DNA from 3 places in the Pseudomonas sp. MDV22-iso1 genome. Region 2 is predicted to be linked to each of the others. Evidence: riboswitches for the same ligand, from Rfam matches in the RefSeq annotation. Region 2 holds a riboswitch; each other region holds the start of a gene.

Region 1 (10,119 bases), on a different contig from region 2:
ACTGAGGCGAGGTCCATTTCCGGCAAGGTCCGACGGCCGAAAATATGCCGCTCACGATCGTCCATCAGGGCGGCAACCAGCACTTCGGCACAGTCGTTGATGCCTTCGACTTTGAGCTTCATGAACTCGTCGGTGCGCTCGCCCAGGGCTTCGGCGGTGCGAATGCGCTCTTCTTCCACCAGCGATTGAATCTGGCCACGCATGACCCGGTCGCTGATGCGAATGAAACGCCAAGGCTGCATCAAGCCGACACTGGGCGCCTGGTGGGCGGCCTGTAGCAAGCGTTTCAGCTGTTGGGGCTCGACGGTGCCACCGCTGAAGTGGCGCATGTCGCGGCGCTCGGCGATGGCTCGGTAGACCGCATCGCGTTCGGTTTCAGAAAATGTGTTGTCGGTCATGTCCTGTTCGCTGGCAAGCCAGCTTCCACAAGGAGCAGGTGATCAACCGTGGAAGCCGGATTGCCCGCGATGGCTACTTCACGGTCAGGCGCAAACAGCGCAGCAATGGCGGACGGATTCGACGGAAAATAAAAATGCACGTAAGAAGCCGTCATCCGCCCCTCACGATAAACCGCTTCGGCCCCGCGCCCACCGTTCGGGCTCAGCCCACGGGCGATCGGTTGCAGCTCGGTGCTGGTCAAAGAGTGGTGATAGGTATGCCCGCGCAGTGAGCCTTCGGGCAAATCGACCGCTTGCAACGCCAGCGCCGCCAGTCGCTTTTGCATCACTGCATCTCCCGCCAACAAGCCGACCAGCTCCGCGCGCGTGCCATCGACATCGGTCAATGAGTCGAGCAGGTACAGCATGCCGCCACACTCGGCCAGCAGCGGTTTACCAGCGCTATGATGAGCACGAATCGCATCCATCATCGAGGTGTTCTGAGACAGCGCTACATGGTGCAATTCCGGATAACCGCCTGGCAGATACAGGCTGTCCGCTTCGGGCAAATGGGCGTCCCGGATCGGCGAGAAAAACAGCAATTCGGCACCCATGGCCCTCAGCAAATCCAGGCTCGCGCCATAGGTGAAAGCGAACGCTTCATCACGGGCCACGGCAATCCGCACGCCCGCCAGCAAAGGCTCGGCGACGATCACATCCGGCGCAGCAAATTCCACGGCCGGGGGCAACGCGACTTCGCAACTGCCGGCCAGTGCATCGGCGGCGGCATCGAGGCGCAGATCCAGGTCGTTCAATTCACCCGCTTGCACCAGGCCGAGATGCCGGCTCGGCAATTCGATCCCGGTTTCCCGGGACAATGCGCCGTACCAACGCAACCCTTCCGTCAGGCTGCCTTCGAGCAATTGCGCATGGCGCAAGGTACCGACCCGATTGGCCAATACGCCGGCAAACGGCAAGTCCGGCTGATAGCGCGCCAGCCCCAAGGCCAGCGCACCAAAGGTCTGCGCCATGGCCGTGCCGTCGATCACGGCCAGCACCGGCACACCGAAATGCCGCGCCAGATCGGCACTGGACGGCGTGCCGTCGAACAGCCCCATGACGCCTTCAATGAGGATCAGGTCAGCCTCACCCGCGGCTTCCCACAGGAGTCGACGGCTGTCCTGCTCGCCAACCATCCACATGTCCAGTTGATAGACCGGCGCACCGCTGGCGCGCTCGAGAATCATCGGGTCCAGAAAGTCCGGGCCGCACTTGAACACCCGGACCTTGCGCCCCTGATTGCGATGCAAACGGGCCAGTGCAGCGGTGACGGTGGTCTTGCCCTGACCGGACGCCGGCGCGGCGATGAGTACCGCGGGGCAATGACGGGGTTGATTCACAATTCGACGCCTTTTTGCGCTTTGATCCCGGCCTGGAACGCATGCTTGATCACGCCCATTTCAGTGACGGTGTCAGCCAGTTCAATCATTTCCGGCTTGGCACCGCGCCCGGTTACCACCACGTGCTGCATCGGCGGGCGGGCCTGCAAATCGCTAAGTACCTGATCGAGGTCTAGATAGCCGTGCTTGAGCGCGATGTTCAACTCGTCCAGCACCACCAGACCAATCGACGGATCGCGCAACAATTCACGAGAAACGGCCCACGCCGCTTCGGCAGCAGCAATGTCACGCTGACGGTCCTGGGTTTCCCAGGTGAAACCTTCGCCCATCACATGAAAACGCACCTGCTCCGGAAAGCGGCGGAAGAACAGTTCTTCACCGGTGCTGTTACGCCCCTTGATGAACTGCACCACACCACACTGCATGCCATGCCCCATGGACCGGGCAAGCATGCCGAACGCCGAGCTGCTTTTGCCCTTGCCGTTGCCGGTGAGCACCAGCAGCAGGCCGCATTCATTCGGGGAGTTGGCGATGCGTTCGTCGATCACGGCTTTTTTGCGCAACATGCGCGCCAGGTGGCGTTCGTCGCGATCAGGGGTATCAGTCATGGGGAAGCTCTCCGTTGGGGCTGGATAACGGCGGGCAGGCACAAGAATAGACGGCAAAAAGCCTGGCATCGCCCACCGTGATGCCGCTGGATGGATCAGGCCGGTCTCCGGGCTCATGAGCGGCTTGACGCCGAACTGCGCGCCTTCCCATGCCGATAATCGACACAGTGGCACAAGGCGCAGTTTTTACTCATTTACCGTTGCGGGGGCAGCGCCGGGATCGCGAAGCTTCGTGCAACAAAGCGATCACTCACCGGCTTCCCTGTTTCACTCTGTCGACGACGTCACAGAGCACCTGAAACAAGCCGCGAAGGTTAGAGGGTTGGGGGTGGAGCGTCAATTAAAGACGGGACTTGTCTGCGCGATTAACTGCCGCAGATCGTTTGATTGATTGTGCCCTGTTGAACCATCGCACATTTGCGCTTCTCTACTGATCAGGTCAATGCATTCAAAGGGAAGATCAGCATGCGCAAACTCCAATTCGTTCTCGTCATCGCGCTCGCCGGAGGTCTCGTCGCCTGCGGTGAGACCTCCAGCCTGCAAGTCTCCGACGGCACCGGTCCGTCACCGAAGTTGCCAGAACCGAACAAGACCCTGATACCGACGGTGAACATCGCCCCGGCCGTTGGCTGGGCTGACGGTGCCAAACCGACAGCCGCGGCCGGCACGCAGGTGGCCGCATTTGCCGAAGGGCTCGATCACCCACGCTGGCTCTACGTGCTGCCCAATGGTGACGTGCTGGTGGCAGAAACCAACGCGCCGCCAAAACCCGATGATGGCAAAGGCATAAAAGGCTGGGTCATGAAGACCGTCATGGGACGCGCGGGGGCTGGTGTCCCCAGCCCGAACCGCATCACGCTGTTGCGGGACAAGGATCACGACGGCATCGCTGAAACCCGCACCGTGTTTCTGGAGAACCTGAATTCGCCCTTTGGCATGACCCTGGTCGGCAATGACCTGTATGTCGCCGACACCGACCGCTTGTTGCGTTTCCACTATGCAGACGGCGACACGGCGATCAAATCGCAACCGATCAAAGTGGTCGATTTGCCGGGTGGCACGCTGAACCACCACTGGACTAAAAACGTTATCGCCAGCAAGGATGGCAGCAAGCTTTACGTCACTGTTGGCTCCAACAGCAACGTCGCGGAAAACGGAATGGACAAGGAAGAAGGTCGCGCGGCCATTTGGGAAGTGGATCGCGCGACAGGCAATCACCGTATTTTCGCTTCCGGCCTGCGCAATCCCAACGGCATGGCCTGGGAGCCGAATAGTGGCGCGTTATGGACCGCGGTCAACGAGCGTGACGAAATCGGCAGTGACCTGGTGCCGGACTACATCACCTCGGTCAAGGACGGTGCCTTTTACGGCTGGCCGTTCAGCTATTACGGCCAGCATGTAGACGTTCGCGTTGAGCCACAAAACCCTGATCTGGTGGCCAAGGCGATTGCTCCAGATTATGCGGTAGGCCCACACACCGCCTCCCTCGGCCTGACGTTTGCGCAAGGCAACACACTGCCAGCCCAGTTCAAGGAAGGCGCGTTCATTGGCCAGCACGGCTCATGGAATCGCAAGCCGCACAGCGGTTACAAAGTGATTTTCGTGCCGTTCAGCGCGGGCAAGCCTACTGGGCAGCCGATCGATGTGCTGACTGGCTTCCTTAATGAAGACGAAAAAGCCATGGGCCGGCCAGTGGGTGTGGTGATCGATCAGCAGGGTTCATTGCTGGTGGCAGATGACGTAGGGAACAAGGTTTGGCGGGTGTCGGCAGTTAAATAAGGTCAAAAAAAATCGCAGCTTTCGGCAGCTTCCGGGGACGTAGGTTCGTCCAATCAGATACTGCAGTCAGCTGCGATTTTTTTATTCAACGTAATCTTTTTGGGCGCAACGGACGCCTGTTACGGATTGCGTGCCAGGTGTTCCGGCTGCAGGACTCGCTTGGCGCTCAGGTATGCCTTCTGCCAATAAGCCTTGGACAGGCTGTCCAGCTTCACCGTACCGCCAGTGGCTGGCGCATGAACGAAGCGGCCTTCACCCACATAGATCCCGGCATGGCTGACCTGGGAACCACCGTTGGTGGCGAAAAAGATCAGATCCCCGGTTTGCAGACCTTCCTTGCCCACGCTGGCGGCCTGCATGCCGATCATCTCGCGGGTGGTACGCGGCAGGGTAATACCGGCGACATCATGGTAGACGTAGCCAATCAGTCCACTGCAATCAAACCCCGAGTCCGGCGTGTTGCCGCCCCAGCGATAAGGCGTTCCCACCAGGCCCAACGCACGAAACAGCACGTCTTCCGCCTCAGGCGAAAAAGGTTGGGCAGGACCAAATACGATGGGAGCGCGAATAACCGGCGCGGCTGGCAGTGGAGTGCGGCTGGCGCAAGCGCTGAGCAACGCTGCGAAAAGCAAGAGAGTGAGGCGGGCCGACGTCGTCATAAGCAGAACATCCTGATCTGGCTGCGGCTATTTCCACCGGAAAGGCAGAAAAGAAAACCGCCTGCGCGTAACGCAGGCGGTTTGCCATCAATAATAGATCAGGATTCTAGACGCTATACGGCAAACTTCAAGTAAGACTTTAAGTTCACCTTACAAACTGTGAGCTTACTTGCGCGCCGTGACCACAGTTGGAGCCATCGCGAGTGCGCGCTTGGCTTCAATGAAGGTTTTGCTCCAGTAGCTGTCGCCCAGGCTATCAACCCGAACACCACCGCTGCGGCGGCTGCTGGAGTGGATGAACTGGTCATCGCCCAGGTAGATACCGGCATGGCTGACGCGACCGCGACGACCATTGGTGGCGAAGAACAGCAGGTCACCTGGCTTGAGATTGTTACGCGAGACCAGCGGAGCATCAACGTTGATCATTTCGCGAGTGGAGCGCGGCAGGTTCATGCCGGCCTCTTCACGAAACAGGTAGCCGATGAAACCACTGCAATCGAAACCGGCTTCAGAGGTACCGCCGAAACGGTAACGGGTACCGATCAGGGACATGCCGCGTTCGAGGATGCTGTCGGCCAGAACCGGAAGCTGGTACGACTTGCCATCAGCAAAGGTCGCCAGTTCTTTTTCGGTGGCCATCTCTTCCAGGTATTGAACGGAAGAAGCTTGGGCGGTGATAGTGTTTTTGAACTGCTGCTGCTGCTGCTGTTGCTGCTGCTGTGACGTCTGCTCGGAAACTGGAGAGTGAGCAGCGCAACCGAACAACAGGGTAACGAGTGCGAGAGGCACGAGGGGTGCGAAGCGATTTAGCATGGGCACGACCGTGGCTGATAGTTGTAAAGAAGCCGAGACTATGCCCGCTATCATCCTCATTTGCAAATTCAATCGAACTTTATGTGACTTTTCGGTTTCGCGTTTACATCTAAGCGCTAAAGCCCCATTTAGACACTCTCGCAGCCTGCAACGCGTAGGAAAGCGGAATTTCTGCCGCCTGAAATGCGCCGAAAGCCTTGCAGGACGGTGGTTTTACCAACCCAGAGTTTCTTTTAGAAACGGAATTGTCAGCTTGCGCTGAGCCTGAAGAGAGGCCTGATCGAGTCGCTCGAGCAACTCGAACAGCGCACTCATGCTGCGGGTACCGCGGGTCAAAATAAAATGCCCGACTTCATCCGTCAGGTGCAGGCCGCGACGGGAAGCACGCAACTGCAATGCGCGCAATTTGTCTTCATCGGAGAGCGGACGCATCTGGAAGATCAAGGCCAGCGTCAGCCGGGATTTAAGATCCGCCAGCTTCACCGGCAATTCTCGGGGGGACGTCGACGCGGCGATCAACAGGCGCCGGCCGCTGTCGCGCAGACGGTTGAACAGATGGAACAGCGCCTCTTCCCAATCGGCACGCCCGGCGACCGCCTGCAAATCATCCAGGCAGACCAGTTCGTATTGTTCGAGGTTGTCGAGGATTTCGATGCCGCGATCCAGCAGCTCTGCCAACGGCAAATACACCGCCGGCTCGCCCAACTGTTCGAAGCGCAAACAGGCGGCTTGCAACAGGTGCGTACGCCCTACCCCGTCCTTGCCCCACAGATAGATCAGGCTTTCAGTCCAGCCGGCGTCGGCTTCGCAGAGCCGCTCGACATAGCCGAGTGCAGCGGCATTGGCGCCTGGGTAGTAATTGATAAAGGTGGCGTCATCACGCAGACGCACACCTAGGGGCAGCTGAATCGGTTTCATGCTGACTGAACAGTTCCAAGGAACCGTTAGTGGCCTCTGTGTAAAGTTTGCGAAGTTTATACCCGTGACGCTGGCCGCACAATGCGACAGACCACAAGCAAAATCAAAGGTTTGCGTTAACGCACTGGTTTTGTGACAGTTTCTTTGGCGGTGAATGCGACAGCCACCCAGCGAATGCGCACCCGCCCGGCATGTGACCGGGCGAGGCGTCATGAACGATCCGTGGACGTTAAAGCTGGGGCTCGTCTTCGCCGCCGTAGATGTCCGAATCCTTATACAAATCATGCATATGGCGCACAAGCACCATGATCACCGCGGCCACCGGCAACGCCAGTAGAATGCCGGTGAAACCGAACAGTTCACCCCCCGCCAGAATCGCAAAAATCACCGCGACCGGGTGCAGGCCGATTCGGTCTCCCACCAGCAACGGTGTCAGTACCATACCTTCCAGTGCTTGACCCACCATGAACACCGCGACGATACCGATCATGGGATACAGGTCACCCCCGAACTGGAACAAGCCCGCGACCAACGCCGCACCGATCCCGATGACAAACCCCATGTAAGGCACGATGGCCGCGAGGCCGGCAATCAGACCGATCAACAGCCCCAACTCAAGACCGATCAGCATCAAGCCCGCGGCATAGATAACGCCCAGCGCCACCATGACCAGCAATTGCCCGCGCACGAACGCCCCCAGGACTTCGTGGCATTCGCCTGCCAGGGTCACGATGCGCTCTTCACGATCTCGCGGCAGCAGGCTGCGGATCTTGGCCATCATGAGGTCCCAGTCCCGCAGCAGGTAGAAACTCACCACAGGAATCAACACCAGATTCGCCAGCCAGCCGATCACCGCGAGGCTTGAAGCGGTCGCCTGACTCAACACCACGCCAACAATGTCCGTGGTCTGGCCCATATGTTCACTGATCGCAGCTTTGAGCTTGTCGAACTTCCAGAAGCCGTCGGACAAGCCAAACTTCGATTGCGCCCATGGCAATGCCGTGTGCTGCAGCCAGTCGAGCATCTGCGGCGCCAACTCGTACAAGCGGAACAATTGCTTGGCGAGCATTGGCACCAACACCAGCAACAGTGTGGTGAAGATCAACGTGAACAACGCGAACACCGCCACCACGCCCCAGGTTCGGGACAGGCCAGCCTTCTCCAGCCGATCCACCAGGGGATCGAACAGATAAGCCAGCAGCAGTGCCACCAGAAATGGCGTCAGGATCGGATGCAAGAGCCAGACAAACGCGCAGAGCAGGACAACCCCACCCAACCAGAACCAACGCCGCGTATCGGCCATGTACCACTCCTGCTTGCTTCTATATAAGGAAAAGGAAAGAAAAACTACCAGCGAAAACGCAATTGCGGTGTCGGTGCCGGGATGGGCGCTGCTGCAGGGGCGGAACCCTCGACGGCAGGTTGTACCGGTGGTACTGGAGCGGGTGCCTCACCGGCCGGAAGTTCCTGCAATTTCGCCAGGGACAACTGAGCCTTCAACTGCTCGGGGCTGCCTTTGACCCGATAGAGAATCCGGTCGCCATCCACACTCTGCAGACGCATGCCGAAGGGTTCCAGCAAACGCCCGAGCGCCGCATATCGCTCCAGATTCATGCCCTGTACTTCCAGCAGTTGCTCGCCCGAAGCACCCGGTTTGACGACAAATCGCGGCGCGAGGCGTTCATTGACCGCCAGCATCACGGCGTCAGCCACTGCGGCCTGATCGGCGCCCTGTACGCTGCCCGCTTCTTTTTTATCGCCCATCCACAAATTCCACTTGGCCTGCCATTGGCCGCCTTCTTCACGCGCATGCACCGCGAGCAACGCATCCGCGTTGTAACGTTCCGATGCACCACGCAGAGGTGCGGCATCTGTGCCCTCAAGATTTGGCGCGGTAGCGACCAGCTGTTCACTCAGGTCCGCCAACGGCAAACGCAACGGCAGACCGCGATGCTGTGCCGCACGACGCAGTGGCACGGCGGCGGCCTGGCCATCACCGACCAGGCTCGAACCCTCGGTGGCGTCGTTCAGCCACCAACCCAGGATCGAGGGTCGATTGGCGCCCCACAACGAAAGGCCCGCGCGACGCAATGCCTGCTCGGTGGTCGCCGGGTCAAAATCAACCTTGAGCACTTCCGGCGGCCCAGCCTCGAAACCGTACTGACTGATGATTTGCTGAGGGTCCTTGCGGATGGCGGCCAACCCCGGGTTCTGCGCAGCCTTGGGATCACCCGTCAGCCGCAAAACCAGGGTATCCAGTGCTTCCTGAGTCGCCTGATCACGGATTTCAGACGATTGACCACTGACCGGCTGGCGAACCTGATAAAGACTTTTCAGGGTTTCGGCATGACTCGCCAGGCTGAAAAAAGACAAACAGCCTGCAAGCAAAAATTTCGAAAAAGAACGCATGGAAGATTCCTGACGACGAAAGCGGCTGGAACAGGCCGCGTGAACCGAATGAGCAAGGCTGTGACCACGCTCCCCGACAAAACATTCACCCGACCCCGGGATGTTTTTGCACTGTCATAACGATAGACGGTTAATAGCGATACCTTATACAGCCATGAAGGATGCGACCAAAACGAGATATGTCGTTTTTTTTTGGCTGATATGCCCCTGCTGTCGGCCTGAGGATGGCCGCTGCCCCTCAAGCCTGATAAAATCGCGCGCCTTCGCAGACCGGCAACAGCCGGGCCCACTGGAATTCGCGAACGGCACTCGCCTTCGTCTGTTTCTGCGGTCCCGCTGGACTCGGTCGTTACCCCTGAATCCCCCCTAAAGGCCTGGATCATGAGCAAGCAACCCTCCCTGAGCTACAAGGACGCCGGTGTAGACATCGACGCCGGTGAAGCATTGGTCGAACGCATCAAGAGCGTCGCCAAGCGCACTGCGCGCCCGGAAGTCATGGGCGGCCTGGGCGGTTTCGGCGCCCTCTGCGAAATCCCGGCCGGCTACAAGCAGCCTGTTCTGGTTTCCGGCACTGACGGCGTCGGCACCAAGCTGCGTCTGGCGCTGAACCTGAACAAGCACGACAGCATCGGCATCGATCTGGTCGCCATGTGCGTCAACGACCTGGTGGTGTGCGGCGCCGAGCCGCTGTTCTTCCTCGACTACTATGCCACCGGCAAACTGAACGTCGAAACCGCGACCCAGGTTGTCACAGGTATCGGCGCTGGCTGCGAACTGTCCGGCTGCTCCCTGGTCGGCGGCGAAACCGCTGAAATGCCTGGCATGTACGAAGGCGAAGACTACGACCTGGCCGGCTTCTGCGTCGGCGTCGTGGAAAAATCCGAAATCATCGACGGTTCGAAAGTCGCGGCCGGCGACGCCCTGCTCGCCCTGCCTTCTTCCGGCCCGCACTCCAACGGCTACTCGCTGATCCGCAAGATCATCGAAGTGTCGGGTGCAGACATCGAAAACATCCAGCTCGACGGCAAACCGCTGACCGACCTGCTGATGGCCCCGACCCGCATCTACGTGAAGCCGCTGCTCAAGCTGATCAAGGACACCGGCGCGGTCAAAGCCATGGCCCACATCACCGGTGGTGGCCTGCTGGACAACATCC
Region 2 (10,119 bases):
GCCGAAGGCTGCGATGTTTTGATCTTAGGGGCGATACAAATGTGCATGCCCCGCACGGTATAGCGATGACTCGCTGAACTGATCACTCCCCAGCACCCGACCCACCAGAATCAATGCCGTACGCCTGAACCCCTTCGCCTCAACCTTCCCGGCAATGTCCTCAATCGTCCCCACCACCCAATCCTGATCCGGCCATGTCGCGCGATGGATCACCGCGATCGGGCAGTCGGCGCCGTAATGGGGAAGCAATTCGGCGAGGATTTTTTCAAGGTGATTGACCCCCAAATGGATCGCCATGGTCGCCTTGTGCTGCGCCAGGCTGGCGAGTTCTTCGCCAGCGGGCATCACGGTCTTGTCGGCATAACGGGTCAGAATCACGCTTTGGGAGATATCCGGCAGCGTCAGTTCGGCTCCCAATAGCGCTGCGCAAGCCGCGGTTGCGGTCACGCCGGGAATGATTTCAAACGGGATGTCGAGCTCACGCAAGTAGCGGATCTGTTCGCCAATCGCGCCGTACAGGCTCGGATCACCGGAATGCACCCGCGCCACATCCTTGCCTTCGCTGTGGGCGGTTTTGATCAATTCAATGATCTGTTCCAGATGCAGTTCGGCGCTGTTCACCACCGTTTCGGCGTGATGCCCCTCCAAGACTGCAGCGGGCACCAGAGATCCTGCATAGATGATTACCGGGCAGCTGCGAATCAGCCGCTGGCCTTTGACGGTGATCAGTTCCGGGTCGCCGGGGCCTGCGCCAATGAAGAAGACGGTCATCGTCGTATCCTGTGAAAAAAGGGGCGAGGCACACCTTCAGATGAAGATTGCTCATGATCGGGGTGGGGATTATCGAAGATTTTAAGCGGCACACGCCAATGCGAGGGTCGCCTGAGCGTATTTTTGTCGCGAAATCAGCAGCTTTGCCGGTGCGTCAGCCAGCTGTTCGGCGAGGGCCAGGGCGGCGCTTTCGGCGATGCCATAGCAACCCGTGCGCTCAAAGGCGATGTCTGAATGATGACTGAGCTGCCCGTGATAACCCGCCAACTGCTCACTGCTGAAGTACACGATCGGTAGCTCCAGCTGTTCGGCGAGTGCGATCAGGCCCGGTTCATCACGTTTCAGGTCGATGCTGGCAAGTGCCTTGATCTGGTGAAATTCAATCTGATGAGCCTGCAGAGCCTGATCGAGCAGCGCCCGCAACGTGCTGACAGGGCAGCCGCGTTGGCAGCCCAGGCCGACCACGAGTGTCTGCGCTGTGCTGGCATGGGTCATGCGCGGTATTGGCCTTCACCTTTGCGGCGGAACAACCAGGCGCTGATCAGGCCCAGGGCCAGCCAGAACGCGACGTTGGTCAACTGCGAAGCGATTTTGAATTGAGCTTCCAGCGCTTCCGGGGCGAGCATCGAGTGCACTTCCGGTTGCGGCGCGCCGATCACGTGGGGAACGGCCAGGATCGCCACGCCCAGGACTTTCATCAGCCAGTGACGGCTGAACACGATCAATGCGATACCGACGGCGGTAGAGGCGGCGGTGCCGATCCACCAGATCTGGCGTTGCGCCAGGTCGGCAGCGGCAGTGCCGGGCAATTCAGGCGGCAGGCCCAGGGTTGGCGCGAGCACGAACGTGGCGTAACCGGCCAGTCCCCACAGCAAGCCTTGCGCGGTGCTATTGGGCGCACGCAGAGTGTAGAGGCCAGCGAGCATCAAGGCGAAACCAACCGCTACAACCAGGTTGCCACCGGTGGTGGACAGCACGCGCTGCCAGCCGTCTTGCGGCTCCCAGGCTTCGGCATCGTGGGCATGAGCGGCCATGGCGGTGCCGGTATGCTCATGGATTTCTACCGCGGCAGGCTCTGATTTTTCGTAGGTCTCGGCCTGCATAATCAGCGGAGCTACCCAGAAGCTCTGCAGCAGGGTCAGCAGCAGGGCGGCCAGCAGCCCGGTGAACCCTGCGGTTTGCGCAATACGCTTGATCATGTCGGCAGGTCTCAATGGCACGGGAATGCGGAGCTGTGACGGGTATCGTGGGCGGCGTTGTGCACCGCTTCGATGTGGGAGAACCCGGCAAAGTACACAAGGCATGCGCCCAGGATCGACGCACACAAGGCGGCGGTCAGGCGTTGGGTCAGGGTCGTGGTGGTGCTGGCGGTGTTGCTGCCGGTGGTGCTGATGGTCGACATGGCGCTTCCCTCTGGTCTGTCAGCGGGTGAATAGAGCGCATGGAAGATCCCTGCGAATCGGGCACGCAGAGATGCAACAGCGCCCGCCCACCGCGGGTTTGTTATTCAGTGAAGGTGAAAATCACTGTGTGTTGCGGGCCGGTCTCCGGGCTCACGAGGGGCTGGGGCTTCGCCTCAACCTGCAAGAATCACCTTCCCATGCCGAACTGCTGGCACAGTGGATTCGATTCCTCACTCGCTTACCGTTGCGGGGGCAGCACCGGACTGACATGGCCTTGAGTAAAGCACATGATTCACCGGTTTCCCGTTTCACCCTGTGAAGGGCACCCGTAACAAGGCGTGTAGGAGAGCATGGGCGGGGGTTTGGCGTCAATTGGCAAGGGTTCTCAACTCGGTATCGAATGTCTGGGGTTTACTTGTGGTGAGGGGATTCAGCGAAACGTCGCACCGCCCCGTTGGGTCGCGAAGCGGCCCCTTCAGAAACCTTAAAAAGAGCAGGACTGCTGCGCAGCCCAACGGGGATAAATCCCCTCGCCACAGGGGCCGTGTTGCCTCACGAACATTGACCGGCCCCAAGACCATGCGTAGCCTTGCGCTTTCGAGGTTCTTCGGTATTTACCGAAGCTAAGAAGGGAACGCGGTTCAAGCCGCGGCTGCCCCCGCAACTGTGAACGGTGATGTTCGCTGCCACGCCACTGCAAACCCTGTCCAACGGGTTCGCGGGAAGGCGCAGCGAATGCCAGGCGAAACCGCCAGGCACGCCGTCAGCCAGGAGACCTGCCTCGAAACAGATTCTCACTACAACCGGGCGGGGTGATCCGGTGGCGAACTCTTCCGCGCGCGCACCTGTCGCAGCGATTGTCGTCCCGCATGCCCGCCACCTTGCCAAAGGGCATCCGATGAAAACACTGGCCAAACTCCCCGTCACCATCGTTACCGGCTTCCTCGGCTCGGGCAAGACCACCTTGCTGCGGCACATGCTCGACAACGCTCAGGGCCGGCGCATCGCCGTCATCGTCAACGAGTTTGGCGAGCTGGGCATCGACGGTGAAATTCTCAAGCAGTGCGCCATCGGCTGCACCGAAGAAGAAGCCAACGGCCGCGTCTATGAACTGGCCAACGGTTGCCTGTGCTGCACCGTCCAGGAAGAATTTTTCCCGGTCATGCGCGAATTGGTTGCCCGTCGTGGTGACCTCGACCACATCCTTATTGAAACCTCCGGGCTGGCACTGCCCAAGCCATTGGTGCAAGCCTTCCAGTGGCCGGAAATCCGCAGCGCCTGCACCGTTGACGCGGTGATTACCGTGGTCGACAGCCCGGCCGTGGCGGCTGGCACCTTTGCCGCTTTCCCGGACCAGGTCGATGCCCAGCGCAAACTCGACCCGAACCTGGATCACGAGTCGCCGCTGCACGAATTGTTCGCCGACCAGTTGGCCAGCGCCGACCTGGTGATCCTCAACAAGGCAGACCTGATCAGCCCTGAAGACCTGGCCCGTGTGCGCCTCGAAGTCGCCGAAGAACTGCCGCCCGCAGTCAAGGTCATCGAAGCCAGCAGCGGCCGCGTTCCGCTGGATGTGCTGATCGGCCTCGGCGCCGGTTCCGAAGAACACATCGACAGCCGCCACAGCCACCACGATCACCACCATGAAGGTGAAGACGACCACGATCACGACGCATTCGACTCTATTTCCATTGAACTGCCGCAAGCCGACGAAAGCCTGCTGATGGACGCGTTGACCCAACTGGTGGTCAAGCACGGCATTTTGCGAGTCAAAGGTTTCGCGGCGATTCCGAACAAGCCGATGCGGCTGCTGATTCAGGGCGTGGGCACGCGTTTCGACAAGCACTTCGACCGTCAGTGGGGCGTTGACGAAGCGCGCACCACGCGTCTGGTGTTGATCGGCCAGGCGTTGGACGCTGCTCAACTTGAAGCGCAGTTGCGCGCTGCGCTCAGCGTTTAACCCATGCACCTGCTCAGGACTCAGCCCGGCGGATTCGTCTCGGATGACAACATTGCCGACCTTGGACAAACCCCCGCCGAGCTGGTGATCCTGTGCAGCGGTGACTCCAGCCTGGCGTTGCTCGCCGAAGCGGCGCAGCAGCTGCCCGACGATTACCCGAGCGTACGCCTGGCCAACCCGATGCAGGTGCAGAATCACGCTTCGGTCGACCTGTATGTCGACGAAGTGCTGCGCCATGCCAAGGTGATCCTGATCTCGCTGCACGGCGGCATCGGCTACTGGCGTTATGGCGTCGAGCGGCTGGTGCAGTTGTCCGAGCAAGGGGTGCAGCTGATCCTGGTGCCCGGCGATGATCGCCCCGACCCGGAACTCAGCGACCTGAGCACAGTGGCTGCCGGCGACCGTGACCGGCTCTGGCAGTTTTTGCGCCAGGGTGGCCTGAGCAACGCGCTGGACTTTTTCCGCTGCCTGGCCAATCGCTGGCTGGGGCGCGATTACGCCTGGTCCGAGCCGCAAACCCTGCCGCGCACGGCCATCTACCACCCTCATAAAAGCCCCGCCGATCTGAAGGACTGGCAAGCCGATTGGCAAGCCGATCAGCCGGTCGCCGCCGTGCTGTTTTACCGCTCGCATTTACAGGCGGCGAACACCGCGTTTATCGATGTGTTCTGCCAGCGCTTGCAGGCAGCGGGGTTAAACCCGTTGCCGATTGCGCTGGCCAGTTTGAAAGAGCCCGGCTGCCTGGCGGCGGTCGAGGATTGGCTGGATGAGGTCGACGCCGGGGTGATTCTCAACACCACCGGTTTCGCCCAGTCCAGCCCTGAAGCACCGCATTTGCGACCGTTTCGTCGCAATATTCCGGTCATTCAGGCGATCTGTGCTCAAGACAACGAGCCGGGTTGGCGTGCCAGTGAACAGGGACTCGGCCCTAGGGATCTGGCGATGCACATTGCGCTGCCGGAACTCGACGGGCGAATCATCAGCCGGCCGATCAGCTTCAAGGACCTGGCCTGGCGCAGCGAACGCAGTCAATCGGACGTGGTGTGCTACCGGGCGCAACCCGAACGCATGGATTTCGTCGCCGAACTGGCGCGGCGCTGGATCGATCTGGCGCGGGTGCCGAACGGCGAAAAACGCATCGCGCTGATTCTGGCCAACTACCCGACCCGGGACGGACGCATCGGCAACGGCGTCGGTCTTGATACACCGGCCGCTGCACTGAACATCCTGCGCGCGTTGCACACAGAAGGTTATCCGTTGCCTGCCGAACTGCCGGACAGCGGCACTGCGCTGATCCAGCAACTGCTTGGCGGCGTCAGCAACGACCTTGACACGATCGACCAGCGTCCGTGCCAGCAAAGCCTGGGGCTGGATGATTATTGGCTGATGTTCAACGCATTGCCCGAGGCCAACCGAGAAGCTGTCCTGGAACGTTGGGGGGCGCCGCAAAACGACCCGATGTTCCGCAGCGGCCGAATGATGATCGCCGGCCTGCGTTTCGGCCTGACGTTCGTCGGTATTCAACCGGCGCGGGGCTATCAGGTTGATCCCAGCGCGGTCTATCACGACCCCGACCTGGTGCCGCCGCACGGTTACCTGGCGTTCTATTTCTGGTTGCGCAACACCTATGGCGCTCATGGGGTTATTCACGTCGGCAAGCATGGCAACCTCGAATGGCTGCCGGGCAAGGGCGTCGGGCTGTCGGAAAACTGCTGGCCGGACGCACTGCTCGGGCCGCTGCCGAACATCTATCCGTTCATTGTCAACGACCCGGGCGAGGGGGCTCAGGCCAAGCGGCGCACTCAAGCGGTGATCATCGATCATTTGATGCCGCCGCTGACCCGCGCCGAAACCTACGGGCCGCTGCGCAACCTCGAATTGCTCGCCGACGAGTATTACGAAGCGCAGTTGCTGGACCCACGCCGGGCGCGGGAGCTGCAGCGCGACATCCTGCAACTGGTGCGCGATACCCACATCGACCGTGAGCTGCAACTGGACGAAAAGCTCAACAGCGATGCCGATGCGGCGATCTGGTTGCCGCGGCTGGACACGTATTTGTGCGACTTGAAGGAATCGCAGATCCGCGACGGCCTGCACATCTTCGGCGAGTCGCCGACCGGGCGGTTGCGCATCGACACCTTGCTTGCATTGCTGCGCATACCCCGGGCTGATGGACGAGGTGCGCAATCGAGTCTGTTGCGGGCGCTGGCCAAGGCGTTTGGCTTGGGTTTCGATCCATTGGATTGTGTGCTCGCCGAGCCGTGGATCGGTCCGCGTCCGCCTGAGCTGCAAGCCCTCACCGAGGAAGTCTGGCGCACGGCAGGCGATACCCGCGAACGTCTGGAACTGTTCGCCGCAGATCTGATCTCGCAGACTCTGAATGCCGAAGGCGACGCTGAACTCTGCGGGAGCGAGCTTTTGTGGCGAGGGGATTTATCCCCGTTGGGTCGCGAAGCGGCCCCAGAAAATGGGACTGCTGCGCAGTCCAACGGGGCGGTGCGACGTTTCGCTAAATCCCCTCGCCACAAAAGCGCGTTCCCACAGACTCCCGGCTGGGCTGAAGTAAACGCAATCCTCGATACTCTGCGCGAAGTGGTCGCGCCCCGACTGGATGCCTGCGGCCCCGCAGAAATGCGCGGTTTGCTCGACGCCTTGAGCGGCCGCTTCGTCCCGGCAGGCCCCAGCGGCGCGCCAAGTCGAGGTCGTCTGGACGTACTGCCGACCGGGCGCAATTTCTATTCGGTGGATGTGCGCAACCTGCCGACCACCACCGCGTGGCGTATAGGTTTCCAGTCGGCAAACCTGATTCTCGAGCGTCACCTGCAAGACCACGGCGACCATTTGCGTCAGCTTGGCCTGTCGGTCTGGGGCACCGCGACCATGCGTACCGGGGGCGATGACATCGCGCAGGCGATGGCATTGATGGGGGTACGGCCGGTGTGGGCCACGGGCAGTCAGCGGGTCGACGACTTCGAGATTCTACCGCTCAGCCTGCTGGACCGTCCGCGCGTGGACGTGACCTTGCGGGTCTCGGGCTTCTTCCGCGACGCCTTCGCCAACCTGATTCGCCTGTTCGACGCCGCCGTGCAAGCAGTGGCCGCGCTGGACGAACCGGACGACCTTAATCCGCTGGCGGCCAAGGTGCGCGCCGAGCGCGAAGCGTTGCTGCAATCGGGGCTGGACGAAGAGGCTGCTCGACGTCAGGCCGGCTGGCGCATCTTTGGTGCCAAACCCGGTGCTTATGGCGCGGGCGTGCAGGGCGCCATCGACGGTCGCTTGTGGCAAAGCCGCGAGGACCTGGCCGAGGTTTATCTGAATTGGGGCGGCTACGCTTACGGTGGCTCCGACGAGGGCACTGTCGCCCGAGACCAATTCGCCCAGCGCTTGAGCCAGGTGCAGGCAGTGCTGCAGAACCAGGACAACCGCGAGCACGACCTGCTCGATTCCAACGACTATTACCAATTCCAGGGTGGCATGCTGGCGGCCGTCGAGAGCCTCAGCGGTGAATCGGCCGCCAGCTACCACGGCGATCACAGCCAGCCGGACTTGCCGAAGATTCGAACGCTCAAAGAGGAACTGAACCGGGTGATTCGCTCGCGGGCGGCTAATCCGAAGTGGATCGACGGCGTGAAGCGCCATGGCTACAAAGGCGCGTTTGAACTGGCTGCGACGGTGGACAACCTGTTCGCCTTCGACGCCACCACGCAGCTGATCGATGACCATCAGTATGCGTTGCTGGCCGACGCCTATCTGCTCGACCCGAGCACCCGGGATTTTGTTCGTGAGCATAATCCTCATGCGCTACGGGATATGACCGAGCGGATGCTGGAGGCGCAGCAGCGGGGGATGTGGAAGGAACCGGGGGAGTATCGCGAAGCGCTCGAGAGTTTGTTGCTGGATATAGAAGAAGACAGTTAGAACACTAAGGCCCCTGTGGGAGCGGGCTTGCCCGCGAAGGCGTCCTTCGAGTCAATATCAATGCTGAATTTGATGGCCCCATCGCGGGCAAGTCCGCTCCCACAGGAACCGACGCACCTGTGAGATATATTGATCAATGCCCGACCATCACCGAGTAATGAAAATGACCGACACCCCCCATTTCCCGCTCTCCGCCGTGGTCGGCGCTGACGATCTCAAACTCGCGCTCTGCCTTACTGCCATTGACCCGAAAATCGGCGGCGTGCTTATCGAAGGCCCTCGGGGCATGGCCAAATCGACCCTGGCCCGTGGCCTGGCGGACTTGCTGGCCAGCGGTCAATTCGTCACCTTGCCCCTCGGAGCGACCGAAGAACGTCTGGTCGGCACCCTCGACCTCGATGCAGCCCTGAGCGAGGGTCGCGCGCAGTTTTCCCCCGGTGTATTGGCCAAGGCTGACGGGGGCGTGCTCTACGTCGATGAGGTCAACTTGTTGCCTGATCACCTCGTTGACCTGCTGCTCGACGTCGCGGCCAGTGGCACCAACCTGATCGAGCGCGACGGCATTTCCCATCGGCATTCGGCGAAGTTCGTACTGATCGGCACCATGAACCCGGAAGAGGGTGAATTGCGCCCGCAACTGCTTGACCGCTTCGGCCTGAACGTCGCCCTCAGTGGCCACACAGTGCCGACCGAGCGCGGCCAGATCATCCGTCGGCGCCTCGATTTTGATAGCGACCCACAACATTTCTGCGCGCAATGGGAGAGCCAGCAGCAGTCCCTGCGCGAACAGTGCGAGCGGGCGCGCAGCGCGTTGGCTGGTATTCCACTCGACGATCAGGCGCTGGCACAGATTACCCAGCGCTGCTTCGCTGCCGGCGTCGATGGCCTGCGCGCAGACCTGGTCTGGTTGCGCGCTGCGCGTGCCCATGCAGCCTGGCGCGGATTGAAGGCCATTGCCGAGGAGGATATCGACGCCGTCGCCGAGTTCGCCTTGCGCCATCGTCGTCGTGAGCACACCCCACCGGCCCCGCAACATGGCCAGCCACCCTCCGGCGAGAACACGCAGCCGAGCGAAGGCCAGGGTCAATGGGGTGAAATGCCTGCTCAGGCGCTGCCGGTCGGCGCCCGACGTGAAGTGCCGAGCTGGCCAAAAAAGCCTTAGGCATTCGCCCTCGATCGGACGTGGGGGCGAATGCCAGACCCCGTGCCGGACGGCTCGATAAGGGCAAGCAGGGCAAACGTCATGCGGCACGCAGTGGTTCGATCAATTGGCCCGGCACGTTACTCAATGGCCGTCCGCGTCAACGTGAGGACGTCCTGTTCCACCTGCGCACCCGGTCGCCCCATGAGCTGTGGCTGGTGATCGTCGATGCCTCGGCTTCGACGCGTCGCCATCAGGCCTTAAGCGATGCCAAAGGGCTGCTGGCCCAGCTGTTTGATGACGCCTATCGCCAGCGTGCGCGGTTGGCGTTGCTGACCGCCAGTGGTGCGGTGCCGAATTGGCAGGTGCAAGGGTTGAAAGCGTCGAGCGGTCTGCGCACCTGGCTGGATGGGTTAGGTGCCGGAGGAGGAACGCCATTGCTGGCGGCACTGGGCGAAGCGGGGCGTTGGCTGATCGCTCGGCAAAAGCGTTTTCCGGCTGAGCAACAGCGTGTGCTGCTGCTGACGGATGGGCGCTTGAAGGCGTGGTCGATGTTGCCGACGCTGGCATGCCCGGGGGTGCTGATCGATATCGAGCGAGGGCCGATTCGGTTGGGACGGGCGAAGTTGCTGGCGGCGGAACTGCAAGCGCAATACCGGCATATCGACGATCTGGGTTGAGGCACTGTAGGAGCAAGCTTTGCTCCTACAGATATCTGCATTGTGGGAGCAAAGCTTGCTCGCGATTGGGCGTTACACGATCATCAGCGAAACAGGTTGGTCCGCGCCAACTCGATCACCTCATCCCCACGCCCGCTCATTACCGCTTTGAGCATGTACAAACTGAACCCCTTGGCCTGTTCCAGCTTGATGGTGGGGGGCATCGCCAATTCCTGGGTGGCGGTCACCACATCCACCAGCACCGGC
Region 3 (10,119 bases), on a different contig from region 2:
ACCGCCGAGCCATCGACCAGTTCGTTGTAGCGACTGGATTGGCTGTCATCCACGCATTCGGTGGCCGGCGTGAGGGCGAGGTAGGGCAGTTTTGTCTGCGCAACCGGATCAAAGCCGAACGCTGTTCCGAGCTTGAAGACGCCGGCAGGCGCTTTCCCGTCGCCTTCGCGTTTGACCGGACCTTCGCCGGGTTCAAAAAGTCCCTTGCCCCAGGCCATTCCGCTTTTGCCGAGCACCACCGCAAAGGCGTCGCCGGACTTTTTGAAGGTGCTGCCGTCGCGCTCATAACGCTGGGCGCTGCCCTGGATGTCCTCCCAGTTTTTCGACGTGACCACTATCAACTGCTGGCTGGCGTCGACCACATCGCGGGTCGCCAGGGGCGTGATGAGGAAATCCATGACCTCTTTTTTGGCGACCTCGCCCGCGTAGGTGAAATGCCACCACTCTTTCGAATACCCGCTAAATCCTTCTTTTTCCATCGCACGGGTCAAGCGCTGCCGATTGGCCTTCGCCGTTGCGTTGATCGTCGGGTTGTCAGGGTGAGCGCGCTCGTCGAAGCAATCGAAACCGGTGCCCATATCGACCCCGCCGTCATGCCAGCGCTGCTCGTAAGGCGCCGTGCAATCGACCGGTGCGGCCACGGGCGTCCATTTGTTGGCAGGCAGCGCCTGCGGCCCGGTCAGGGTCAGGTCCACGGTTGAGCCTTTGGAATGCCCCGACACCCGCGCCACATAGCCCAGGCGCCAGAAATCCTGCTTGTCCACGCGGGGGTAGAACTCGGCCTTGCGCGGATCCCCCGGTTCGGTCGCGAACCGGCCCATGTCCGCCACGGCGCGGCTCGGGCGATAGCAATCGAAAACCTTCAAGCCATAACCCTCGGCGCGCAAAGCCGTCTGCACCCGGGCGAGCGCCTTGGCCGTGTCCACCGTCAGCAGGCACTCGGCGGCGTCATATCCGGCAAGCGGATGACCGGTGAAGTTGTGAGCGCTGGCGTAGCGGACATCCTGCTCGATGCCGGGATCGATCGTGCGCAAATAGACCATGTGATCGGGCCGGTTCTCGGCACCGGCCATGGTCGCGAGGGCGAGGCCCAGCAGTAGCAGCGAGGAAAAATGTGAGGTATTCGGGCGCATGGTCAGGGTGGCTTCCGGTGGATATGATGGGCCGCTTGGCTCAGTGGAGCTTAGCCTTTGCAACGAATTCAAGGAGATATCAATGGACGCATGGACACTGCACTGGCTGGAAGCTTCGGGAAACCTTGACGACTTTCGAACCGAGGTGATTGGCGAATTCGCCGCCGCTTACCAATCCATTTCCCGGCTGATGCCAGCGCCACGGCTGGATATCCTGATCCAGACGCTGCCCGGCGAAACCATCCCGGAAATGGGCCTTGTCGGGCGAGCCGTTCGCAGCACCCTGTTTTCGATGACCCTCGATCCCGACAACCCGAACTTCCTCGCAAGCCTGCGCAACGGCACGCTGCACCGACAAATCATCCATGAGGTTCATCATTGCCTGCGCATGGCCGGCCCCGGCTACGGCTGGACACTGGGTGAAGCCTTGGTCAGCGAAGGGCTGGCGGGCCAGTTTGTCGGTCATGTGCTCGGTAGCGAGCCGGAGCCTTGGGAAAGAGCCGTCACACCGGCCGAGCTCCTGCAAATACCAATAGAGCCGCAGACCCTTGACTCAACGCATTACAACCACAGTGAGTGGTTCTTTGGGTTCGGTGCTCACCCGAGATGGCTGGGCTACACCTTGGGCTATCAGATGGTTGAACAATGGCTGGCATCGACAGGCGACATCGATGTCGCCACCTGGATCAATGTCCCCGCGCGCACCATCATTGACTCAGCCATTGAGGCGCGGCGGGGATCACTGGAAACCTGAGTTTTCAGCAACAGGCTTGCCGCCATCGCGGGCAAACCACGCTCCCACAGGATCCAGGCACAGCACAAAATCCTCAGCCAGCCACAATCCCTGTAGGAGTGAGCCTGATCGCGATGAGGCCAGAACAAACCACCGCATCATCACCTACTGCTGCTGATCCCCAAACACCGGCCGGAAAAAGCTGCGTTCATAACTCAGGATGCACTTTGTCTCTTCGGCGTACTTGAAGGCCGCGATGCACGCCGCGTCCTTCATGGAGTCCTGCCGGTAGCGCTCGTAATCCGCAAGGCTGGGAAAGGTGAACATGGCCATGGCGATGTTGTTGGCGCCCTCGGACGGCAGGAAGTAGCCGTGATGCTGTCCGCCGAATTTCTCCACCAGTGGAATCCACAAGTTTGCGTAGTGTTCGAACGCCTTGATCTGGTAGGGATCAAGCACATACCTCAGATAGCAAGTGACCACGTTTTTTCCTCTTGAATTAGGTGCCCTGGCAGGCACTCATTGCCGCAACGGCTGGCTCTGTATACGTCATCCCTGAAGATGAGTGATCAGGGTGCAATAGATTCACGAATCGCTGCAATGGTCTTCTCCGGCGCTTCTTCCATTAACCAGTGACCGGCGCTCAGCAGGACACGGAACAAGTCGTGAGCCTGCCATGGGTCTTTACCTTGAAAACCTTTTCGCCCCCGCGACACATGCAATCACTGCAACGGTCACGCCCAGCATGCCCAGGCTGACATGTTCATGCAGCAGCGTTGCCGCCAGTGCCAGGCCGAAAAACGGCTGCAATAATTGAAGTTGGCCGACCGCGGCGATGCCGCCCTGTGCCAGCCCGCGATACCAGAAAACGAAGCCGATCAACATGCTGAACAGCGACACGTACGCCAGGCTGAACCACGCGGGCATGGTTACTCCCGAGAAGGAGGTCGGCGCCAGCCACCAGGCCAGTGGTGCCATCACCGGCAGCGACAGCACCAACGCCCAGCAGATCACTTGCCAGCCGCCGAGTGTTCTGGACAACTTCGCTCCTTCGGCATAACCCAGCCCGCAGGCGAGGATCGCCAGCAGCATCAACAGGTCTCCGATCGGCGACGCGGTGAGTCCCTGGGACAACGCGAAGCCCACCACCAGCAGGCTGCCCAGAATCGAAAACAGCCAGAACACCGGACGCGGACGCTCGCCACCGCGCATCACGCCGAACACCGCCGTGGCCAACGGCAGCAGGCCGACAAAGACAATCGAGTGTGCCGACGTTACGTACTGCAACGCCAGCGCCGTCAGCAACGGAAAGCCTAGAACGACGCCCAAGGCCACGATAGCCAAGGGCAACAGTTGCGACCGGGCAGGGCGCTGCTCCTTGAACACCAGCAACAGGCACACCGCCAGAACGGCGGCGATGCTGGCGCGGGCAACCGTCAGGAAGACCGGGTCAAATTCCAGAACGGCGACCCGCGTGGCAGGCAGCGAACCGCTGAAGATCAGCACGCCGATAAATCCGTTGAGCCAGCCGCTCGCGGTCTTTTCCAGGGGAAGGTGTTGCAGGTTCGATGCGCGTTCCATTTCGTCAGTCTCACATTTGCAGAACGCCATCCTAAGGACGAGAATAAAGACAATCAAAAAATTGTCATGGATACATCCCGATGCCCCGATCCCGCTACAAATCACTGGTCGATGCGTTTGCCGCCGATATCCGCGCCGGCCGATTGCTGCCGGGCACACGGCTGCCCACCCACCGTGAACTGGCGAGCCGTGAAGGGCTGGCGCTGGTAACGGCCAGCCGCGTCTATGGCGAGCTGGAGGCCATGGGCCTGGTCAGTGGGGAAACGGGCCGGGGCACGTTCGTCAGGGAGACCTCGTTGCCCCCCAACCTTGGTATCGATCAGCAAGACGTGGCCGCCGGCATGATCGACCTCAACTTCAATTATCCGTCGCTGCCGGGCCAGGGTGATTTGTTGCGCAGTGGCCTGCGCCAACTGGCGGCGGGCGGCGATCTGGAGGCCTTGTTGCGCTATCAGCCACACGCGGGGCGCTTGCACGAGCGCGTGTCGGTGGCGCGGCATTTGGGCGCTCGGGGGCTGACGGTCGGGGCCGAGCAGGTGCTGATGGTCAGCGGGGCCCAGCACGGGTTGGCGGTAACGATGATGGCTTTTCTCAAGCCCGGCGACGTGATTGCCGCAGACGCGCTGACCTATTCCGGTTTCAAAGTGCTGGCCGAAGCACTGCACCTTGAAATCGCACCGATTGCTGCCGCTGAAAGTGGCCCCAATCTCGATGCGCTGGAAAAACTCTGCCGCCGTCGGCGCGTGCGGGCGGTGTACACCATGCCGACGATGCACAACCCCTTGGGCTGGGTAATGAGCGCGGAACAACGCGAACACTTGGTAGCCCTCGCGCGCAAGCATGACCTATTGATTATCGAGGACGCTGCCTATGCTTTTCTGGCCGAAAACCCGCCGCTGCCCGTGGCGGTATTGGCGCCGGAGCGAACCGTTTACGTCTCTGGTTTATCCAAGAGCATCGCCACCGGCTTGCGCGTGGGTTTCGTTGCCGCGCCGATCGAAAAAGTCGCCGCCATCGAACGAACGATCCGGTCGACCACCTGGAACACACCGGGTGTGATGACGGCCATTGCCTGCGCCTGGCTCGACGACGGCACCGTCATGCAGCTGGAGGAGGAAAAGCGCCGGGATGCCCAGGCCAGGCAGATCGTCGCGGCACGAGCGCTGGACGGTTTGCGTTGCGTCACCCATCCGTCGTCGTATTTCCTGTGGCTGCCGCTGTCGGAGGACGCCAGGGCGGATCAGATCACCAAGGCGTTGATGGAAGAAAATATCGCCGTTTCAACCGCCGAACCCTTCGCCACTTCGGTGCACGTACCCCATGCGATTCGCCTGGCACTCGGGTCGGTGGATATCGATACGCTCAAGGCGGCGTTGGCGAGGGTGAAATGGATGGTGGAGGCGTATTCCTGATCACGGGCGTGCGTCGAAGCTGCCGAACCCACCACTGTCCCCTGTAGCAGCTGCCGAGCCTGCGAGGCTGCGTTCGGCTGCGCAGCAGTCGCAATCCGGGAGATACGGTTTACCTGAAAGAATGCGGACCCAGGATTTACGACTGCTTCGCAGCCGAACGCAGCCTCGCAGGCTCGGCAGCTGCTACAGGTTTTGCGGTTGCTGCAGATGCGCAAGATCAGGCAACCGGAGCACTGCGAAACCGCAGAATCCGCGCACCGTCATAAGGATCAATCAGATAGTGCGCCTGCACCCCAAATGTGTCCTGCAGGCGTTGCGGAGTCAGCACTTCAAACGGATGACCCAACGCCACCAGCCGGCCTCGCTCCAGCACCGCCAGGCGATCACAGCCGAGTGCCTGATTGAGATCGTGAAGGGCGATCACCGTCGTCACCGGCAGCGCATGCACCACTTGCAAAATCGCCAGCTGGTGCTGGATGTCCAGGTGATTGGCCGGTTCGTCCAGCAACAGAATCTGCGGGCGCTGGGCCAGGGCGCGGGCGATGTGCACGCGCTGCCGCTCACCCCCCGACAGGCTGCGCCAGGTACGGGTTTTCAAGTGCGTGGCATCGACATCATGCAGCGCTTGCTGGACGATCGCGTCGTCCTCGCGCGACCACGGACGCAACGCCGACAGCCAGGGCGTTCTTCCCAGTGAAACGGCATCGAGCACACTGATCGAATCATCGGTATCCGCCTGCTGCTCAACCACAGCAAGGATCTGCGCGACCGTGCGGCGCGACAAGTCCTTGAGGCGCTGTTCACCCAGCCGGACCTCGCCCCGAGTGGGCACCCGCACACCCGCGAGCAGCTTGAGCAGGGTGGATTTGCCCGAGCCGTTCGGCCCGACGACACCCAGGGTTTCTCCGCGCCGAATGTCCAGTTGGATGTCGTGCAGCAGCTGCGCATCACGGACATCGAAGCCCAGCCCCGTACAGCTCAATACAGACTCACCGGCACTCATCGCGCATTCCTCCGACCGACCAGGATCAGCGCGAACACCGGCGCACCCACCAGGGCGGTAATCACCCCGACCGGGATGACCTGGCCCTTGATCAACGTCCTCGACAGCACGTCAGCGGCAATCAGGAACAGCGCACCTCCGAGCGCGCTGTAAGGCAGCAAGCGCGCATGTCGAGTCCCCAGCAGCAGGCGCACGGCATGGGGAATCACCAGCCCGACGAACCCGATGGAGCCGACAATCGACACCATCACCGCCGTCACCAGCGCCGCGCACCCCACCAGCAAAAACTGCACCCGGCGTACCGCAATGCCGAGCGACGCAGCGGAGTCGACACCAAACGTGAAGGCGTCGAGCGCTCGCCGGTGCCACAGGCACACCGCGAGACCGAGCAACGCCACGGGCACCGACAACCACACCGATGGCCAGCGCACGCCACTCAGATTGCCCAGCAGCCAGAACATGATGCCGCGCGCCTGTTCGGAACTGGCCGACTTGGTGATCAGAAACGCCGTGAGCGCATTGAACAATTGCGAGCCGGCGATTCCCGCCAGAATGATCTGCCCGGTGCCACTGGACGATCCGCTGACACGCGCCAGCAGAATCACCAGGGCAAAGGCCGCAACCGCGCCGGCGAATGCCCCGGCGGACAACGAAACCGCGCCAGCCCCCACACCCAGCAACGCCACCAGCACGGCACCTGTGGACGCGCCGGCGGAGATGCCGAGCAGGTAAGGATCAGCCAACGGATTGCGCAACAACGACTGCAGGATCACCCCGCAAGTCGCCAGCCCGGCGCCACAGGCAGCGGCCACCAGGGCGCGGGTCAGGCGGTAGTTCCAGACGATGCCTTCGTCGATGGGATCAAGCACATGCCCGGCCGCCCACAGCTTGTTGGCCAACACCTGGAACACCACGCCCGGCTCGATCGGCGTTTCACCAATGGCCACGCCAGCGATCACTGCCAGCAGCAGTGTCACGAACGCCAGCAGCGTGCGAATCAACGTCCTGGTCATTGCGGCAGGTCGTAGCCATTGATGGCGGTCGCCAGTGTTTCAAGGCCATCGAACATTCTGACGCTGGCCTGCATCGCCATGGCGTCGAGGATAATGATCCGGTTGTTTTTCACCGCGTCCATGTTGCGCGTCACCGGGTCACTGCGCAGGAATTGCAGTTTCTTTTCATGATCGTCAGCAGGGAATCGTCGGCGGTCCATACGTGCAATCACCAGGAACGTCGGGTTGGCCTTGGCGATGGTTTCCCAGCCCACAGTCGGCCATTCCTCGTTGGACTCAACGACGTTGCGCACGCCCAAGGTGTTGAGCATGAAATCCGGGATGCCCTTGTGGCCGGCGACGTACGGGTCGATGTCGAGGCTGGCGCTGGAGAACCAGAACAGCGCGCTGGTGTGCTTCAGGTCCTTGTTCTGCACCGTGGCCATCGACTTCGCCAGGCTGGCCTTGAGTTCGGCGTTCAACTGCTCGCCGCGGCCCTGAACATCAAAGATCTGCGCCAATTGGCTGATGCTTTTGTAGATGCTGTCGATGCGAAACGCCTCCAGCCGCGTGCCATCGGCGCCGACCAGGTTGTCTTTGGCTTCGCAATCGGAGGGCATCAGGTAGGTCGCAATATTCAGCTCATGAAACTGCTCGCGAGTGCCCACTGCGCCTTGCGGACCGACCATCCATTCCAGCTCCACCGCCACCAGTTCAGGACGTTTGCCGATCACCGCTTCGAAACTCGGCTCGTTGTCGGCCAGGCGTTCGATCTTGTGGTTCTCGGCTTTGTACGTGGCCAGGACATCGTTGAACCACAGCGATGTGCCGACCAACTTGTCGCTCAAACCCATGGCATAGAGCATTTCAGTGCCGGCCTGGCCAATGGTCACGGCCCGGACAGGCGCGTGCTGGAACGTCAGCGTGCTGCCGCAGTTTTCGACGGTGAGGGGGTACTGAGTCGGGGTCGCCTGGGCGAGGGCACAAAAACCCAGGCCCGAGAGGAGGGTGGCGAAGCGGGGCAGCAGCATGGGGCGATCTCCATTTGAACCGTACAGGGAAGCCGAGGTATACGGTCTGGAAACACATCATCGAACGCTGCTGCAAAGGCAGTGCAAGGCCGATCACCGAAGTGACGCACGCGGCAAGGATGTCCTTCCCGGACACCCCGCCGGTTAGTGATTTGCTTGGCCGGCAGGTCTCCTGACTGATGCGTCATCGCCTGGCCCCGGCCTTCCCGGGGATGATCCCAGTGGCGTTCGTGGAGCAGGCTCAGCATCTACAGTTGCGGGGGCAGTTCCGTTTGATGCTGTGTGAGCATCACGGATTCCCTATTAATCCCATGTGGAAACCGGCGGCGGCATGGTAGTCGATCAGACCGTCCGAGGGGAACCTGTCTAACCCCGATGCACCCAGATCCACTGTAGGAGCAAAGCGTGCTCGCGATGGCGTCCTGACAACCAAGCCACATCCCCCAGATGCTCCCGGATTAACTGTAGGAGTTAGCCTGCTCGCGATGGCGACCTGTCAGGCAGCAAGTTTCTCCCATATGTACACCGATCAAACTGTGTGTGGCCTGCCCGGCGATGGCGCCCTCATAGCCGGTCGATATTTGCTGATGTACCCGATCAAACTGTGGGAGCTGGCTTGCCAGCGATGGCGGCCTGATCGGCGGTGAGATTGTTGCTGGTGTACATATCCATTTCTGCGGTTACGGCGGCTATTGGTTTCGCCCTTACGGCGAGTCACTTGGAAAAGCGCCAAGTAACCAAACGCTCTTGCCCCTTTCGTCCGGTGCCTCGCCTGGGCTCGGCATACCCTCGCTCCGGTCCTGCTCCGTGGGCCCGCCGCCATCGGCCATCCATGGCCGGGGGCGGCTAACCCGGCATCCTTGCCGGGTTGCCCACTGCGCAGAACCTGCGCTCGGCCTTACGAGGGGGCAAGAAGATCAAAAGCAAATCAAAAGCAGATCAAGTGCAGATCAAGTGCAGATCAAAAGCCGACCGAACTGCGTTTTTTCCAGGTATTGGGTGCGTTCGCCGTAGGCCTCAATCACTCACCTTGATCGCCTCAACATCCCCCAAAGCGCTGTAATGCTTACGCAGCTTGCGCAGTTCCCGACTGCCCATTTTGTCCAATGACAACGTCGCGTTCTGTGCCTCCTGAGTGGCTCGAATCAACTCGTCGATTTTCAGATGCAAGATATCGTTGTCGCGGTTTTGGGTGTTCTGGATGAGGAAGACCATCAGGAACGTGATGATCGTGGTGGAGGTGTTGATGATCAGTTGCCACGTGTCGTTGTAGTGGAAATAGGGACCTGTGAGCGCCCATACGATGATCAGGACAATGGCGGTGAGGAAGGTTTTTGAGCTGCCGGCTCGATTGGAGAGTGCCTGGCAGAATTGTGCGAATTTCATGAATGCCTACTCTTGCGATGGTCAGTGATAGACCGCAGTGATTCTTTGAAATTCTTTTTACTTCTCCTTTGTCCGTGAGCGTTTTCCTCCCGTGTATCCGAGGGCTCACGTCGCTCATCATTTTGTTGGAACTCCTTTCAACGTCGCTCCGTCATCTGAACTGAGGGGGGCTGCGAGCGCTCGTGGCGTACCCGATAACGCTTTTTTTGAACAGCGAGGGACGTCATGAATAGTTCAGACAGCAGGACTGACGGTCAGACCGATCGTCAGGACTCCGGAAGACCGGAAGCCGATTTTCAACATTTGAAGGAGGGCGTTACCGAGGCCCTGGGTGATGCGCGCCAGCAAGCGGATGCGCAGTTCGGGCAGTACCGTGATACAGCGGCAGACCAGATCGAGGCACTGGCCCAGGGGGCTAAATCTTTCGTCTCCGAGATTGAAAGCAAGGACACGCTCGGCATGTCCGATTACCTGGCCGACATGGCCGAGTCCATGAGCGGGCTGGCCGGTAATCTGCGTGGCAAAAGTGCCGAACAGCTGCTGCACGATGCAGCCAATCTGGCGCGCAGCAACCCCACGCTGTTCATTGCCGGCAGTGTTGCCCTGGGCTTCGGCCTGTCGCGATTCCTGAAAGCGGGCACGTCTGCGGCCTATACCACCACCCGCGACAGTGACCCCGCCATGGGCAGCTCCAATCCTCCTTCCGGTGGTTTCGGGGCGCAGCGACCGTATGAAACGTCTGTCCCGCCACGCACCGATTCGGGTGCTGGTTTGGCCACCGGCATCACGCCAGCCTCGCCAAATGAGCAAGACCACCCTTCGGACTTCGCGACGCCTGCCAGACCAAC

What was found. A riboswitch is a leader RNA that binds a small molecule or an ion and turns the genes downstream of it on or off. The one in region 2 is predicted to bind cobalamin.
Region 1: linked by a shared signal. The riboswitch ahead of cobO (cob(I)yrinic acid a,c-diamide adenosyltransferase) and the one ahead of AC3ZVB_RS11050 (CbtB domain-containing protein) in region 2 are both predicted to bind cobalamin.
Region 3: linked by a shared signal. The riboswitch ahead of AC3ZVB_RS14220 (ABC transporter substrate-binding protein) and the one ahead of AC3ZVB_RS11050 (CbtB domain-containing protein) in region 2 are both predicted to bind cobalamin.

What each region holds. Positions count from the first base shown of each region.
Region 1 is NZ_JBYVMF010000001.1:330,455-340,573, reverse strand. Features, by position in the region: gene bluB (5,6-dimethylbenzimidazole synthase) at 1-398, opposite strand, end outside; gene AC3ZVB_RS01565 (cobyrinic acid a,c-diamide synthase CobB) at 395-1,777, opposite strand; gene cobO (cob(I)yrinic acid a,c-diamide adenosyltransferase) at 1,774-2,385, opposite strand; cobalamin riboswitch at 2,467-2,699, opposite strand; gene AC3ZVB_RS01555 (PQQ-dependent sugar dehydrogenase) at 2,851-4,164, shown strand; gene AC3ZVB_RS01550 (C40 family peptidase) at 4,284-4,823, opposite strand; gene AC3ZVB_RS01545 (C40 family peptidase) at 4,989-5,636, opposite strand; gene hda (DnaA regulatory inactivator Hda) at 5,850-6,554, opposite strand; gene AC3ZVB_RS01535 (AI-2E family transporter) at 6,784-7,857, opposite strand; gene AC3ZVB_RS01530 (DUF2066 domain-containing protein) at 7,902-8,963, opposite strand; gene purM (phosphoribosylformylglycinamidine cyclo-ligase) at 9,345-10,119, shown strand, end outside.
Region 2 is NZ_JBYVMF010000007.1:153,052-163,170, reverse strand. Features, by position in the region: gene cobM (precorrin-4 C(11)-methyltransferase) at 25-771, opposite strand; gene AC3ZVB_RS11060 (cobalamin biosynthesis protein) at 853-1,266, opposite strand; gene AC3ZVB_RS11055 (CbtA family protein) at 1,263-1,970, opposite strand; gene AC3ZVB_RS11050 (CbtB domain-containing protein) at 1,982-2,173, opposite strand; cobalamin riboswitch at 2,293-2,519, opposite strand; cobalamin riboswitch at 2,758-2,972, shown strand; gene cobW (cobalamin biosynthesis protein CobW) at 3,073-4,134, shown strand; gene cobN (cobaltochelatase subunit CobN) at 4,138-8,052, shown strand; gene AC3ZVB_RS11035 (magnesium chelatase ATPase subunit I) at 8,216-9,214, shown strand; gene AC3ZVB_RS11030 (vWA domain-containing protein) at 9,235-9,873, shown strand; gene poxB (ubiquinone-dependent pyruvate dehydrogenase) at 9,957-10,119, opposite strand, start outside.
Region 3 is NZ_JBYVMF010000011.1:2,097-12,215, forward strand. Features, by position in the region: gene AC3ZVB_RS14185 (M15 family metallopeptidase) at 1-1,133, opposite strand, end outside; gene AC3ZVB_RS14190 (DUF2268 domain-containing putative Zn-dependent protease) at 1,216-1,887, shown strand; gene AC3ZVB_RS14195 (NIPSNAP family protein) at 2,032-2,349, opposite strand; gene AC3ZVB_RS14200 (DMT family transporter) at 2,551-3,447, opposite strand; gene AC3ZVB_RS14205 (aminotransferase-like domain-containing protein) at 3,528-4,859, shown strand; gene AC3ZVB_RS14210 (ABC transporter ATP-binding protein) at 5,077-5,862, opposite strand; gene AC3ZVB_RS14215 (FecCD family ABC transporter permease) at 5,859-6,875, opposite strand; gene AC3ZVB_RS14220 (ABC transporter substrate-binding protein) at 6,872-7,885, opposite strand; cobalamin riboswitch at 8,031-8,225, opposite strand; gene AC3ZVB_RS14225 (low affinity iron permease family protein) at 8,903-9,271, opposite strand; gene AC3ZVB_RS14230 (hypothetical protein) at 9,497-10,119, shown strand, end outside.